Regions from separate parts of the Sutcliffiella sp. NC1 genome, predicted to be linked through region 2. Evidence: a T-box and tRNA genes for the amino acid it is inferred to sense, from the RefSeq annotation. Region 2 holds a T-box; the other holds one or more tRNA genes.
What was found. A T-box is a leader RNA that pairs with one kind of tRNA and senses whether it is charged. The one in region 2 lies ahead of O1A01_RS19135 (valine--tRNA ligase), so its partner is inferred to be a tRNA-Val.
Positions count from the first base shown of each region.

Region 1 (4,823 bases), 2.2 Mb from region 2:
ATGGCGAGGGAAATATAGTACCGAAGTTCCTGATTCCACACTGCCAAGAAAAGCTTCTAGCGAGGAATATGGTGCCCGTACCGCAAACCGACACAGGTAGGCGAGGAGAGAATCCTAAGGTGAGCGAGAGAACTCTGGTTAAGGAACTCGGCAAAATGACCCCGTAACTTCGGGAGAAGGGGTGCTCTGTTAGGGTGTTAAAGCCCGAGAGAGCCGCAGTGAATAGGCCCAGGCGACTGTTTAGCAAAAACACAGGTCTCTGCGAAGCCGTAAGGCGAAGTATAGGGGCTGACGCCTGCCCGGTGCTGGAAGGTTAAGGGGAAAGGTTAGCGCCTCGGCGCGAAGCTTTGAACCGAAGCCCCAGTAAACGGCGGCCGTAACTATAACGGTCCTAAGGTAGCGAAATTCCTTGTCGGGTAAGTTCCGACCCGCACGAAAGGCGTAACGATCTGGGCACTGTCTCAACCAGAGACTCGGTGAAATTATAGTACCTGTGAAGATGCAGGTTACCCGCGACAGGACGGAAAGACCCCGTGGAGCTTTACTGTAGCCTGATATTGAATTTTGGTACAGCTTGTACAGGATAGGTAGGAGCCTGAGAAGCCGGAGCGCTAGCTTCGGTGGAGGCGTCGGTGGGATACTACCCTGGCTGTATTGAAATTCTAACCCGCGAGCCTTATCGGCTCGGGAGACAGTGTCAGGTGGGCAGTTTGACTGGGGCGGTCGCCTCCTAAAGAGTAACGGAGGCGCCCAAAGGTTCCCTCAGAATGGTTGGAAATCATTCGTAGAGTGTAAAGGCACAAGGGAGCTTGACTGCGAGACCTACAAGTCGAGCAGGGACGAAAGTCGGGCTTAGTGATCCGGTGGTTCCGCATGGAAGGGCCATCGCTCAACGGATAAAAGCTACCCCGGGGATAACAGGCTTATCTCCCCCAAGAGTCCACATCGACGGGGAGGTTTGGCACCTCGATGTCGGCTCATCGCATCCTGGGGCTGTAGTCGGTCCCAAGGGTTGGGCTGTTCGCCCATTAAAGCGGTACGCGAGCTGGGTTCAGAACGTCGTGAGACAGTTCGGTCCCTATCCGTCGTGGGCGTAGGAAATTTGAGAGGAGCTGTCCTTAGTACGAGAGGACCGGGATGGACGCACCGCTGGTGTACCAGTTGTCTTGCCAAAGGCATAGCTGGGTAGCTACGTGCGGACGGGATAAGTGCTGAAAGCATCTAAGCATGAAGCCCCCCTCAAGATGAGATTTCCTTTAGCGCAAGCTAGTAAGATCCCTGAAAGATGATCAGGTTGATAGGTTCGAGGTGGAAGCGTGGCGACACGTGTAGCTGACGAATACTAATCGATCGAGGACTTAACCAATTTAAATGAACGATATGAACGATCTTGATGAAAAATATTATCTAGTTTTGAGAGAACAAAAAAAACTCTTGATTTTCTCATAAAATATATTATAATAGTATTTGTCCTTAAAAAAATGTCTGGTAATGATGGCGAAGAGGTCACACCCGTTCCCATACCGAACACGGAAGTTAAGCTCTTCAGCGCCGATGGTAGTTGGGGGCTGTCCCCCTGCGAGAGTAGGACGTTGCCAGGCTGAAGGATATAATTCTTCTATTCCACCATAGCTCAGCGGTAGAGCATTCGGCTGTTAACCGAAGGGTCGTAGGTTCGAATCCTACTGGTGGAGCCATTATGGAGAGCTGTCCGAGTGGCCGAAGGAGCACGATTGGAAATCGTGTAGACGGTTACCGCCGTCTCAAGGGTTCAAATCCCTTGCTCTCCGCCATTCTTAAACTCTTACAATTATGGCCCGTTGGTCAAGCGGTTAAGACACCGCCCTTTCACGGCGGTAACACGGGTTCGAATCCCGTACGGGTCACCATTATATATTGGAGGATTAGCTCAGCTGGGAGAGCACCTGCCTTACAAGCAGGGGGTCGGCGGTTCGATCCCGTCATCCTCCACCATAAATTATAAGATTAATATCGTCGCGGGGTGGAGCAGTCCGGTAGCTCGTCGGGCTCATAACCCGAAGGTCGCAGGTTCAAATCCTGTCCCCGCAACCAGGTCCCGTGGTGTAGCGGTTAACATGCCTGCCTGTCACGCAGGAGATCGCGGGTTCGATTCCCGTCGGGACCGCCATTATAATTTAAAGTTAGGCTCGGTAGCTCAGTCGGTAGAGCAATGGACTGAAAATCCATGTGTCGGCGGTTCGATTCCGTCCCGAGCCACCATTTAAATTATAAAAAGAAATAATTGCATTTAATATATGCCGGTGTAGCTCAGTTGGTAGAGCAACTGACTTGTAATCAGTAGGTCGTGGGTTCGACTCCTATCGCCGGCACCATCCTTACTGGAGGGGTAGCGAAGTGGCTAAACGCGGCGGACTGTAAATCCGCTCCCTTGGGTTCGGCGGTTCGAATCCGTCCCCCTCCACCATTTTAAATTAAGTTGTAACAATTCTTACTATAGGGGCATAGTTTAACGGTAGAACAGAGGTCTCCAAAACCTCCGGTGTGGGTTCGATTCCTACTGCCCCTGCCAATTATAAAACAAAACTTAACATTATGGCGGTTGTGGCGAAGTGGTTAACGCACCAGATTGTGGCTCTGGCACTCGTGGGTTCGATTCCCATCAATCGCCCCAACATTATAAAATTATTGGGCTATAGCCAAGCGGTAAGGCAACGGACTTTGACTCCGTCATGCGTTGGTTCGAATCCAGCTAGCCCAGCCAATTTTGCGGAAGTAGTTCAGTGGTAGAACACCACCTTGCCAAGGTGGGGGTCGCGGGTTCGAATCCCGTCTTCCGCTCCAATACATTAGGCGGCATAGCCAAGTGGTAAGGCAGAGGTCTGCAAAACCTTTACCACCGGTTCGAATCCGGTTGCCGCCTCCACTAATAAATGCCAAACAGTGTTACAAGCCGGGGTGGCGGAACTGGCAGACGCACAGGACTTAAAATCCTGCGGTAGGTGACTACCGTACCGGTTCGATTCCGGTCCTCGGCACCATTTTTTATTTTAATACTGTTTACGCCGGTGTGGCGGAATTGGCAGACGCGCACGACTCAAAATCGTGTTCCTTCGGAGTGTCGGTTCGAACCCGACCACCGGTATTAATTAAGAATAGGCCAGTGCGGGTGTAGTTTAATGGTAAAACCTCAGCCTTCCAAGCTGATGTCGTGGGTTCGATTCCCATCACCCGCTCCATACATAGTGAGTAACGTAGTGTTTCGTTAAACAAATTAACGATGCATTACGTTTTTTTGTTTACCCACTATGGATACTTTTAATCTAATATGTTAAAGAACAAAAAAAGAATTCATTAATAAAATGAATTCTTTATGATACTAGATTTACTTTAAAATTCCCGCCGTTAATTTGTACAAACATAGAAGCAACACTCTCTAGCATCTTTACTGCTTCATTATTTTCAATAGATGGAAGTAAATAAACAAGTTGAATGGCATCAGTAGTTGCTTCTGAAATAGGGGATCTAGTACTATCAATGTAAGGACTTCCGAACGGGCCATTTTCGTCAGCAGTATGAAGGATTTTATCAAGACTGATTATTCTACCGTTTAAACCAGTATAGTGATCATTTTCTTTTCCAATCATTACTGATAGCTGTCCGTTAAGTTTTGCATTATCATATAAACCAAAAGGAATTGAATACTTTAACGAAAAAAAATTATTAATGTCTACGCCAGAGTTTACAGGTTCAAGAAACTGACCTTTTTTAATCCTTCTATATAGCGCTTCGGCGGATGGGCGGTACCTACTCGGATCAGTACCAGTTTGTTTGAAAATCTTTCTCCATTCCGCTATTCCGTGAACACTTTTTAGTTCTTGATCAAGTAAATCAAAGTATATTGATTCTTGAAAAAGGCGAAATCTACCTTTAAACATTTGGGGTGTAGTGCTTATAGTTGTATTTTCATATTCAATATAACCTAACTTAAAATTTGGAATAGCTTTTTTTACTTCATTATGTATTGTAATCATTATACCGCTTCCTTTATTTCCATGTTTATATTAGTTTACCACACATTAAATGAATAGTTAAAAATGTTAGCAAAGGAGGTGCATACATTGAATTTTACTAAATTAAAAGAAGAAATTATTCAATACAGTAAGCAAATTGGCATTGATAAAATTGGTTTTACAAGTGCAAGTCCTTTTGTTGAATTGAAGGAACGGTTGAGAGTACAGCAAGAAAATGGGTACCAATCAGGTTTTGAAGAAAGTGATATTGAAAAGCGAACGAATCCTCAGCTTTTACTCCCTCAAGCAAAATCTATTATTGCGATTGCGATTGCTTACCCATCAAAAATGAAAGATGCACCTCGTAGTACGAGGAAGGACCCACGGGGTATTTTTTGCAGGGCATCATGGGGAACAGATTATCACCTTGTACTGAGAGATCGCTTAAGTAAATTAGAAGAATTCATTAAACAAAAAGTCCCAGAAGCAACATTAAAATCAATGGTCGATACAGGTGAGCTTGCAGATCGAGCAGTTGCCGAAAGAGCAGGTATCGGGTGGAGTGGTAAAAACTGTGCCATTATTACGCCAGAATTTGGTTCCTACGTGTATTTAGGTGAAATGATTACAAATATACCATTTGATCCAGATCAATCGATTGAAGACCGTTGTGGGTCGTGTAATAAGTGTGTGGATGCTTGTCCAACCGGTGCATTAATTCAAGGAGGGCAACTCGATTCTAACAAGTGCATTGCCTTTTTAACACAGACGAAAGGCTTTTTAAAAGAAGAATATAGAACAAAACTAGGTAATCGTTTGTATGGTTGTGAC
Region 1 covers NZ_CP115153.1:935,736-940,558, forward strand. Annotated here, with positions in the region: rRNA gene O1A01_RS04645 (23S ribosomal RNA) at 1-1,366, shown strand, start outside; rRNA gene rrf (5S ribosomal RNA) at 1,485-1,601, shown strand; tRNA gene O1A01_RS04655 (tRNA-Asn) at 1,623-1,697, shown strand; tRNA gene O1A01_RS04660 (tRNA-Ser) at 1,702-1,793, shown strand; tRNA gene O1A01_RS04665 (tRNA-Glu) at 1,815-1,889, shown strand; tRNA gene O1A01_RS04670 (tRNA-Val) at 1,899-1,974, shown strand; tRNA gene O1A01_RS04675 (tRNA-Met) at 1,997-2,073, shown strand; tRNA gene O1A01_RS04680 (tRNA-Asp) at 2,074-2,149, shown strand; tRNA gene O1A01_RS04685 (tRNA-Phe) at 2,166-2,241, shown strand; tRNA gene O1A01_RS04690 (tRNA-Thr) at 2,279-2,354, shown strand; tRNA gene O1A01_RS04695 (tRNA-Tyr) at 2,363-2,446, shown strand; tRNA gene O1A01_RS04700 (tRNA-Trp) at 2,478-2,551, shown strand; tRNA gene O1A01_RS04705 (tRNA-His) at 2,578-2,653, shown strand; tRNA gene O1A01_RS04710 (tRNA-Gln) at 2,669-2,743, shown strand; tRNA gene O1A01_RS04715 (tRNA-Gly) at 2,749-2,823, shown strand; tRNA gene O1A01_RS04720 (tRNA-Cys) at 2,832-2,905, shown strand; tRNA gene O1A01_RS04725 (tRNA-Leu) at 2,932-3,020, shown strand; tRNA gene O1A01_RS04730 (tRNA-Leu) at 3,044-3,124, shown strand; tRNA gene O1A01_RS04735 (tRNA-Gly) at 3,145-3,218, shown strand; gene O1A01_RS04740 (B3/B4 domain-containing protein) at 3,351-4,013, opposite strand; gene queG (tRNA epoxyqueuosine(34) reductase QueG) at 4,077-4,823, shown strand, end outside.
Region 1: it encodes a tRNA-Val, which carries the amino acid that the T-box ahead of O1A01_RS19135 (valine--tRNA ligase) is inferred to sense. The anticodon was not compared.

Region 2 (4,823 bases):
TGTATATGAGCCATTTCAAGTAGAAGTAAGAAAAGATCCTACTTTAGAAGAGGAGCCGGTAGAAGAAGTGGTGGAGCAAGAAGCAGAAGCAGAGGAAGAAAGAGACGAGGAGGAAGAATCTTCGTACACTGAAAATGTCGTTCAATCCCCAGTTGTTGCTCTTCAGGCTAGCTCTGCGGAAGAACCAAAAGATGAAAATAAAAACATCGTATCTTTTTTTGCTAAAAAAGAAGAGCGTGAAGATGTAGAAGAAAAAGCACCTGTAGCAAAGTTTGATGGAAAACAGGAAGAGGATGAGGAAAAAGTACGCGATGAAAACAACCTTTCTCTTACAAAAATCTTTGCAGAAGAAGATGGATCAGACTTTACTCGTTTAAAGATTTGTATCGTACAACATGGCGAGACAATTGATTCAATCGCGGAAAGATACGACGTAACCATTCAACAACTAATTCGAATGAATGGCCTAGCATCAGATGCTGACGTCTCAGAAGGCCAATTAATTTATGTACCAGCTGCGGCTTACTCTAATTCTTAACAGTACATTTTCAAGTGAGTGAGGATTTCCTTCCTCACTTGTTTTTTGAAACAACTATACAAATAAAATGATTTAAGCTGTACACAAAAACTAGCTTGAAAGAAAGTGAGTTAAGTGTTATGCAAACAACGAATGAACAATATGCTGAAAGTATTTTAAGGCAATATGGGGTAGTGCCAGAACTTTTACAATCATATAGTCATAACGTTTGGCGTGTTGGAACAAAAGAAGGCAATTATGCTTTGAAAAAAATTAATAAAAATCGAGCGTATGCACTCTTTATGAACATTCATTCCCTATCACAACGAGGGGTTTCTTCTGTTGTTCCTATTTATAAAACACAACAAGGTTTTTATTTCATAGAGAATCAAACAGATTCCTACTATTTAATGCCTTGGGTCGAACATCAAGAGGAAAGAGAAGCTGATTTTAAAGATAGTCTAATGTTTAAAGAATTGGCAAAGCTTCATAACATAACCGTTAAAGAAAAAGATTACGAGCTTGATGATATTACTTCTTTCTATGAAAAAACAAAAATAGATTGGAGACAAGACGAAGAGCGCCTAAACCAATTTGTAGACGATTGTGAGAAGAAAATTTACATGTCACCATTCGAGCTACAAGTATGTTCCTTCGCAACGGAGATAGGAAGTGCGTTAAGGTTTGCTCTGCAGAAGCTAGATAGTTGGTATGATGAGATTAAAGAAGCAAAAAAGCACCGTACTGCCATCACTCATGGTGCAGTATCCTTTCATCATTTTTTAAAAGACAAAGAAGGTCGTGGATATTTTATTAGCTGGGAGAAAGCCCGTAAAGCAGCACCAGCCAACGATTTAATTGCTTTTTACCATCGTTACTTACGAACATATCCGATGTTTTGTGACGATTGTGTTGACTGGTACTTTGAATATAGCAATGCTTTTCCGTTAAAAGACCATGAAAAAGCATTAGCCCTAGCATACTTAGCGTATCCGCGCCAATTTATTTCAGTGCTAAATAAGTATATAGAAGAGAAACGATTAAAAAGAAGAAAAGGGGAGCGCAAACACGTGACCCACATTTTAGAATCGTATTGGCTCGCGAAAAACATTGAATATGTAGCAGGTCGCATAAGTCAAATTGAAGAACAGAAAAAAATGCAAAGTACCCAGTCGTCATCATAGTGACGCTGGGTACTTTTTCGTTAAAGCCATTCAAGATGAAAACAGACAGCTAATGTTATACATAGTGCTAATATAAGGACGTCAAAGGTAGTTGGTAAAAAGATTGTTCGAATACCTTGAAAGATCGAAATTGGAATAATAAACTGGGCGCAAACTGCCCGAACTTGACGCAACCACGGTGGTAACGAGTATGGATTGTATTTTCTCATCAATTCTTCCCCTTTCGTTGTTTCCTACTACTATGTTAGAGGTGGAAGAGGGAGTTAGCATTAGCCCCCAGCCAATGTGCCTGATATTACAACGTATGATATTAGGCGATAAATAGTGCCCATTTTGACACGAAATTGTTTTGATTTGAATAAATTATGAAAAAGATGGAGAAGCTTATTGACGAAATCATTACTTATTAGGTAACATATATAAGTAAATAAATTAAACGAAATACAGTGACAGGGAAGAGTACAATCGAAACCCCTTCAGAGAGAGAAGCCCAAGGCTGAGAGGCTTCTTAGGAAACGTTTCATTGGAATGTCGCCCTTGAGTAGCTTTGGTGAAGTAAAAGTAGTCAAAGCCGGTGAAGAGCCGTTACTTCATTTAAGAGTACTAGGAGTAGTCTATCTATTTCTAGTAAAAAAAGGTGGTACCGCGAAACTAACTCCTTTCGTCCTTTTATTGGATGAGGGGAGTTTTTGTATTTTTCAGGAATTTTTCAGCACCACCATTTAACAGTTCTTAAGATAGTCCACATAAAGGAGGAAACAAAATGGAATTAAAAGAAGTAAATTTACCGACGAAGTACGATCCGAATGCAGTTGAAGCGAACCGTTATCAATATTGGTTAGATGGCAAGTTTTTTGAAGCGACAGGAGACAAGGAAAAACAGCCTTACACAATCGTTATTCCACCCCCAAACGTTACAGGGAAACTACATTTAGGTCACGCTTGGGATACAACATTACAAGATATTTTAACGCGAATTAAACGTATGCAAGGTTATGACGTTCTTTGGTTACCTGGGATGGACCACGCAGGTATCGCAACACAAGCGAAAGTAGAAGAAAAACTACGCAGTAACGGTGTATCTCGTTATGATTTAGGTCGTGAAAAGTTCGTAGAAGAAACGTGGAAATGGAAAAAAGAGTATGCAGGACATATTCGTGAGCAGTGGTCAAAACTAGGTTTAGGAGTAGATTACAGTCGCGAGCGTTTCACATTAGATGAAGGTCTTTCTAAAGCTGTTCGTGAAGTATTCGTTTCTCTTTACAAAAAAGGCTTAATCTACCGTGGTGAGTACATTATTAACTGGGACCCAGCTACAAAAACAGCTCTTTCTGATATTGAAGTTATTTATAAAGATGTTCAAGGTGCTTTCTACCATATGCGATATCCGTTAGCAGACGGTTCTGGCCATATTGAAGTTGCTACAACTCGTCCAGAAACGATGCTTGGAGATACAGCGGTTGCCGTTCATCCAGAAGATGACCGTTATAAACATTTAATCGGTAAAACAGTTAAGCTACCAATTACTGGCCGTGAAATTCCTATCGTTGGAGATGACTATGTTGATATGGAATTCGGTTCAGGTGCAGTCAAAATTACACCAGCTCACGACCCGAACGACTTTGAAATTGGAAATCGTCATAACCTAGAAAGAGTTTTAGTTATGAACGAAGACGGTACAATGAACGGTAACGCTCTACAATATAAAGGACTAGATCGTTTCGAATGCCGTAAACAAATTGTAAAAGACTTACAAGAGCAAGGAGTTCTTTTCAAAGTAGAAGAGCACATGCATTCTGTAGGTCATAGTGAGCGTAGTGGAGCGGTTGTAGAGCCTTACCTTTCTACACAATGGTTCGTAAAAATGCAACCACTTGCGGACGAAGCTATTAAGCTACAACAAGGTGAAGATAAAGTAAACTTCGTACCGAACCGTTTTGAAAATACGTACTTACGCTGGATGGAAAACATTCGTGACTGGTGTATTTCCCGTCAATTATGGTGGGGACATGGTATTCCAGCTTGGTACCATAAAGAAACTGGAGAAGTTCATGTTGATCATGAACCACCAGCAGATATCGAAAACTGGGAACAAGATAATGACGTATTAGATACTTGGTTCAGTTCTGCATTATGGCCGTTTTCTACAATGGGCTGGCCTGAAACAGAATCGATTGACTATCAACGTTACTACCCAACTTCTGCATTAGTAACAGGGTATGATATCATCTTCTTCTGGGTATCTCGTATGATTTTCCAAGGTATTGAATTTACTGGTCAACGTCCATTCCAAGACGTACTTATTCACGGTCTCGTTCGTGATGAGCAAGGACGTAAAATGAGTAAGTCACTTGGTAACGGTGTGGACCCGATGGATGTTATCGCACAATACGGAGCAGACTCCTTACGTTACTTCTTATCAACTGGAAGCTCACCAGGTCAAGATTTACGTTTCAGTATGGAAAAAGTAGAAGCGACTTGGAACTTTGCCAATAAAATTTGGAACGCATCTCGTTTCGCATTAATGAACATGGGCGATATGGCTTATGAGGATATTGATTTAACAGGTGAAAAATCTGTTGCAGATAAATGGATTTTAACTCGTTTAAATGAAACAATCGAAACAGTGACAAAGCTTGCAGATAAATATGAGTTCGGTGAAGTAGGTCGTGCCCTTTATAACTTCATTTGGGATGATTTCTGTGACTGGTATATTGAAATGGCGAAAATTCCATTATACGGTGAAGACGAAGCAGCAAAGAAAACAACTCGTTCTATCCTTGCTTACGTATTAGACAACACAATGCGTCTATTACATCCGTTCATGCCATTTATTACAGAAGAAATTTGGCAACAACTTCCTCATGAAGGAGAGTCTATCACAGTTGCAAAATGGCCAGAAGTTCGCCAAGAGCTAACTGATCAAGAAGCAGCAAGTGATATGCGTTTATTAGTAGATGTGATTCGCGCTGTACGTAACGTTCGTGCAGAAGTGAATACTCCAATGAGTAAGCAAATTAAAATGTTTATTAAAGCAAAAGATGACAGCATCGTAGAAAAATTAGAAAGAAATCGCTCCTACTTAGTTCGTTTCTGTAACCCAAGTGAATTAGAAATTGGTA
Region 2 covers NZ_CP115153.1:3,654,315-3,659,137, reverse strand. Annotated here, with positions in the region: gene spoVID (stage VI sporulation protein D) at 1-538, shown strand, start outside; gene ysxE (spore coat protein YsxE) at 658-1,701, shown strand; gene O1A01_RS19140 (hypothetical protein) at 1,722-1,910, opposite strand; T-box leader at 2,139-2,373, shown strand; gene O1A01_RS19135 (valine--tRNA ligase) at 2,465-4,823, shown strand, end outside.